Regions from separate parts of the Erythrobacter insulae genome, predicted to be linked through region 2. Evidence: predicted binding sites of a transcription regulator. Region 2 holds the regulator's gene; the other holds the start of a gene.

Region 1 (3,122 bases), 210 kb from region 2:
GGCGAGTTCAGACAGGTTTTCTGCACGTCCAGCGCTTTCAGGCGTGCGATCATTGGCAAGCATGTCGTTATAGCCGGATTCATCCAGAACAAGCCTCAGAAGGTCCGAAGGGCTTATTGTTTCCGCTGCTTCCCGCCAGGCAAGGAAATGGCGCATCAGGCCGCCAATTGTGTTTGCCGCGCGCGCGGGCAGTTCATCGCTATCGGCAAGCTCTAATGAAGCCGCCGCAAGTGGCATTCCCTGGCGCCGTGCATGTTGATGCATCTTCTCAAGAGTTTTTGCGCCGAGCCCGCGTTTCGGTTGATTATAGATGCGCTCAAACGCGAGGTCGTCCTGAGGTTGGGCAACAATGCGCAAATAGGCGAGTGCATCCCGGATTTCCGCCCGTTCATAAAACCGGAACCCTCCGATAATCCGGTAATTGATCCCGATCTGGATAAAGCGATCCTCGAATTCGCGGGTCTGGTATTGCGCGCGCACCAGAATTGCGATGGAATCGAGGCTCGCACCTTCCGCTTCCAATCGCTCAATTTCTTCGCCGACTCTCCGCGCCTCTTCAGGGGCATCCCAAACCCCAATAACTCGGACTTTGTCGCCGCCATTTGCTTCGGTCCACAGGGTTTTCTCGTGGCGATTGGAATTGGCGCGGATCAAACCTGATGCTGCCCCCAAAATCTGCGGCGTGGAGCGATAGTTTTGCTCCAGACGAACAACATGGGCGCCCGGAAAATCCTTTTCAAACCTAAGGATATTGGCGACTTCTGCGCCACGCCATGAATAGATCGACTGATCATCATCGCCGACGACGCAGATGTTTTTATGGCTTTGCGCAAGCAGGCGCAGCCAAAGATACTGAACCGCATTTGTATCCTGATATTCGTCTACCAGAATGTACTTGTAGCGCTGCTGATATTCCGCGAGCAGATCGGTGTGGGTGCGGAAGATATTGAGCATATGCAGCATTAGATCGCCAAAATCGCAGGCGTTGAGCGCCTTCAAGCGGTCTTGATACAGCTGATAAAATTCACGGCCTCTGCCATTGGCGAACGCCTCGTTCTCGCCCGCGTCGATATCAGATGGATTAAGCCCCCGGTTTTTCCAGCGATCGACCAATCCAGCCAATTGGCGCGGAGTCCACCGTTTCACATCTTCGCCGGCATCGACAATTTGCTGCTTGAGCAAGCGTAGCTGATCGTCGGTGTCGATTATGGTGTAATTGCTTTGCAGACCAACCAGTTCCGCGTGACGACGGAGCATTTTAGCGCAGATTGAATGGAACGTACCGAGCCACGGAATCCCCTCGGAATTGACGCCCAAATGACCTGCAACGCGCTCCCGCATCTCGCGCGCGGCCTTATTGGTAAAGGTCACGCACAGGATTTGACTGGGCCACGCCCGCCGGGTCGCAACCAGATGCGCGAGCCGCGCAGTCAGCGCAGCGGTCTTGCCCGTGCCCGCGCCGGCGAGCATCAGAACGGGGCCTTCGGTTGTCAGAACGGCGTCGCGCTGCGGCGCATTCAATCGCGCGGCATAGGCGGGAATAGAAGCGTCATCGCTGGGCGAGGAGGGGGCAATATCGGTCATAGTGAAGGGGTGAACAGGTAGAGAACAATGCATTGTCCTGCAAGGGGGGGAAGCCAATTGCTATGCCCACTTTCGGGAACCAGGTCCAATAGGTAGCAAGACTGTCTCAAGAGCCGCTTCAAAGCCGCAAAAGGGTGAGCTTTCCTTTGCCGATCCGGCGTTCGTTTTCGATGGTGAGGCCATCGACTTTTACATCCTCGTTAAACGCGGTTTCAACCGCGATCCACGTAGCCGGTCCGATCCAGTCGAGCCGTTTGAGACGATCCAGCGCAACCGAGCCTGCACCTGTATGATAAGGCGGGTCCAGCAGGATAAGGTCATAAGGCCCGCGTGCAGGACGCAGATGCATGACCGATGTCGCCTCCACGCTTGACCGAGCGCGAGCATCAAGCGCGGTGATATTTGCGCGAATTACATCGACAGCTGCGCGGTCATTTTCGACAAACAGGCAGTGCGCTGCTCCCCGCGACAATGCTTCCAGACCCAGCGCACCGGATCCCGCGAAAAGGTCTGCGATGCGCAGCTCTTCAAAGCCGCCCAACCGGCTGTTGAGCATCGAAAAGAGCGTCTCGCGTGTGCGATCCGCTGTTGGACGGGTTGCATCGCCCTTGGGCGCGGACAGCTTTCGCCCGCGCCATTCTCCGGCAATGACCCTCATGTCACCTGGCCGCGTTTCATTGCGCTCACGAAGCGATCAAGGTCACCTTTGCGAACGCGGGCGGCCTGCCCGCGAGGCAAATCGGCAAGCTGGAACGGACCATACGCAGTACGGATCAACCTGTTCACTTTCAGGCCAAGATGTTCGAGGACGCGGCGAACTTCGCGGTTCTTGCCTTCTGTGATCGTCATTTCAATCCAGATGTTGCGTCCTGAAGACCGCTCCATATTGGCGTTGATCGGACCATAGCGAATCCCGTCAATTTCTATGCCTTCGATCAGAGATTCGAGCTGTTCCTGAGTTACCTCGCCAAACGAACGGGCCCGGTATGTCCGGGGGATACCGGTCGAGGGTAGTTCCATTTGACGTTTCAGCCCGCCATCATTGGTTAGCAGCAACAGGCCCTCGGTATTAAGATCGAGCCTGCCGATCGGCATCACACGCGGGGCATCTTTGGGAAGAGCATTGGTCAGCGCAGAGTAAATCGTTGGGCGTCCGGCCATATCGCGTTCTGCAGTGATCAGGCCCGTGGGCTTGTTGAACAGATACATCGTGGTCGGCTCTGGTCCGGCAACCGGATTACCATCGACACTAACACCCCGAAGAGATGTCAGGAATGTCGCAGGCGTTTCCACTGGCTTGCCGTGAAGTGTGATGCGTTTATCCGCGATCATTCGTTCAATTTCCCGGCGACTGGCAACGCCAGCGCGCGCCAAAAGTTTGGCAATACGGTCACCTTCGGGCCGGTCTTCGGATTGTTTCGGATTTGTTGGCATAACGCCGAGCGATTAGGCCTTCCGCAGTCAATGCGCAACGATCTTACCGAGCAAAGCGGAAGAGAGCATTTCGATCCAAGCGATTCTCAACACGTCGGGGCAGC
Region 2 (3,122 bases):
ACCTGGAAAGCATCTGCTGAATGAGCGGGATGCTGACATTGCCGGAGGCACAGGCGCAGCTTTTCGCGCTTGCTCCCAAAATGCCAGGAACCCATGTCGAAACGCACCTTGCGTCCGGTCGATATCTCGCGAAGGATATCGCGGCTCTGCGGTCCCAGCCTTCTGCTGATCTGTCGGCAATGGATGGATATGCAATTTCAGGCGCTGGCCCGTGGAAGCTGATCGGAGAAAGCCGCGCAGGCGCTCCGTTTGGGGCCGCTGTAAAGGATGGGCAATGCATTCGGATATCTACCGGGGCACAGATGCCGGAAGGCTCGGACCGCGTTCTGATCCAGGAAAATGCCGAACTTGCGGCTAATTTTGTAGAACTGGCCAAGGGTGAGGTTCTTCCAGAGCCAGCCAGGCATGTCCGCTCGGCGGGATTTGATTTTGCGATCGGCCAAGTGATCCTTACCTCTGGGACGTTGATGGGCCCGGCTCAAATTGCGCTAGCCCTGGCCGCGGGTCATCATGCCATTTTGGTTCATCGTATTCCGCGAATTGCCGTGATCGATAGCGGAGACGAACTGGTCCGTTTGCCTGCCAAGGTTGAGGCGCATCAAATACCGGCCAGCAATGGTATGATGATCAATGCAATGCTGCGGCCTTTGGCGGGTGATGCCGCCTTGATTGGACCCGTTCCTGACAATCTGGACGCCCTAGCCCATGGGCTCGATCAAGCTTCCGATTGCGACATCATCATCACCTCTGGCGGGGCATCGGTGGGTGACCATGATTTGGTGCAGCAGGCTCTTCGAAATTGGGGTGCTGAGCTCACTTTCTGGAAGGTGGCGATTAAACCGGGCAAACCTTTGATGATCGCCACGAGGCAGCACGATGGCCGAAAAACCGTAATTCTTGGCCTGCCCGGCAATCCCGTTTCAAGCTTTGTGACGTGCTTTTTATTTGCCCTGCCCCTGATCCGGGCTGCGATGGGGAATGCAAACCCTTTGCCAAATGCTCAGAATATAATTGCAGCGGTCGATTTACCCGCGACCGGGAATCGCAGGGAATTTCTGAGGGGGATCAGTGATGGGGACACCGTTAGGCCTGCCGCAATTCAGGATTCAAGCGCATTAATGGCCTTGGCGCAGGCCAATTGTCTGATCGACCGCCCTGCCGGATCCCCGGCGATCAAAGCAGGCGATAGGGTTGCAGTTTATAACATCGACAATGGCGCAATTCAGCCGATTTGATTGCGTGCGGTCGCTTGACATCGATTATAATGTTGCTTATTCGTTCCACATTCGTTCACCTTATTGGCGGACGGTCAGTGTTCGCGATGCACTCACCACAGTGCCTCTTGCAACGCGTATCAATGGCACTGTGGAGCCTGTTCAGGTGACCATGAGAAGTGCGTCTTAGGGAGTACACTCCATGCTGACTGCAAAGCAGCACGAATTGATCCGCTTTATCCAGAAACGTCTGGACGAATCCGGTATTTCACCAAGCTTTGAAGAGATGAAAGAAGCTCTCGATCTTAAAAGTAAATCGGGGGTCCATCGGCTTATCTCTGCCCTTGAAGAGCGCGGCTTTATTCGCCGATTGCCCAACCGCGCCCGCGCGCTTGAGGTTATCAGAATGCCTGAAGATGCGACACCGACCCCGCGCGCGGCGATAGCTGCGAATGATGCGGTTGCATCCGCCTCGGCTGTCATGAAAGCCGCGCCTGAGCCGGCAAATGATGTGATTGAAATTCCGCTGCACGGGCGCATCGCGGCAGGGGCTCCGATTGAAGCGCTTGAGGGCCAAACTTCACTGCCTGTACCAGCGGCCTTGCTGGGACCAGGTGAGCATTACGCCCTTGAAGTGTCCGGTGATTCCATGATCGAAGCCGGTATCTTTGATGGTGATTTCGCTCTTGTAAGGCGCACAGAAAGTGCGCGCGACGGTGAGATCGTTGTCGCACTTGTGCGCGGCGAAGAAGCCACGCTTAAATACCTTCACAAGGATGGCGGGCGTGTCCGACTTGATCCGGCCAATGCTGCCTATGATCCGCAGGTATACGGCTCTCACGAGGTACAGGTACAAGGCAAGCTTGCCGGGCTTTTGCGCCGTTATCACTGATTAACGGGATTTCGTGCGTGTGCGGGGTTGGGTTATCGCTCTTCCCCGCGCCACCATCCATGATCCCCCTGCTTTTGAGAGACACTGGTCACGCGCTGGTTCGTCAGATTTATCGCAAGGCCGCCCGACTTCTGAAGATAGCCTCTATCTGCTTTCAACCATTTCGGGGAACATGACCGCGGGAGGAACCGGTCGGCGATCACAATATCTGATCGTTCACAGGCAGCTGCAAGAGCGCGCTCTTCGACCAGATCACGATTACGGGCCATCATGATCACCCAAGCACGGCCGCCGCGTTCAATCGTGAGAATGCAGAATTCCCTCGAGCATTGAGCGCCGGGCCAATTTTCCATTGAAACCGGCTGACCAGTTACACTGGCAAGTTCCAGCAGGTTGTCTTTGGAATAGGATGATCGGCTATCGCGCAGGGAAAGCAGCTGACGCTCACCGGATTCATGAGTAAGGGTCACACCGACATGGCGCCCTTCTCGCCCGACCAAAATATCCGGTATCGGCGTCATAAACAGCGATAGAGCCCCTGCGGATATGGGCACAAAGCCCCAAAATCGCGGTTTCCCGTTCCACAACGCGAGCCACAATGATCCGCCAACGAAGAGCGAGATAGTCCCAAACCCCATTTGCGGCATCAGCTTGACTGATCCGGGCTGCGCTGAGGTGAAATGCGCAATGGCTAACAGGCTGTCCAGTGAGATTTGGACCAGCCACCACGCTGGCTTGCCAAGTCCGACGATATCCAAAAATAGCCCAAGCGCAATCAGCGGCATGGAAAGAAAAGTAACCAATGGAATGGCGATGACATTGGCGAATGCGCCGTAAACGCCGGCTCTGTGAAAATGGAACAGAACGATGGGCATTAGAGCAATTTCGATCACCAGACCCGTGAAGAACAGCATGATAATCTGGCGTCCGCTCCGCCGCCACCATGGCTCCTCGCGCGGGGATAGAAACGTTCGCACAACGCTTGAAGAATGAAGCGCGACAATCGCCAGCACGGC

The links. Region 2 encodes LexA, which represses DNA repair genes until DNA is damaged. Its sites were predicted from a motif close to GTTCCNCNCTTGTTCT; they were not measured.
Region 1: FGU71_RS11295 (ATP-dependent helicase) is a predicted target of LexA. The motif match lies at 1,595-1,610, and genes of this name have one in related genera.

The regions. Positions count from the first base shown of each region.
Region 1 is NZ_VHJK01000001.1:2,416,266-2,419,387, forward strand. Features, by position in the region: gene FGU71_RS11295 (ATP-dependent helicase) at 1-1,584, opposite strand, end outside; gene rsmD (16S rRNA (guanine(966)-N(2))-methyltransferase RsmD) at 1,703-2,242, opposite strand; gene FGU71_RS11305 (pseudouridine synthase) at 2,239-3,018, opposite strand.
Region 2 is NZ_VHJK01000001.1:2,622,653-2,625,774, reverse strand. Features, by position in the region: gene moaC (cyclic pyranopterin monophosphate synthase MoaC) at 1-24, shown strand, start outside; gene FGU71_RS12290 (molybdopterin molybdotransferase MoeA) at 21-1,235, shown strand; gene lexA (transcriptional repressor LexA) at 1,417-2,106, shown strand; gene FGU71_RS12280 (ComEC/Rec2 family competence protein) at 2,139-3,122, opposite strand, start outside.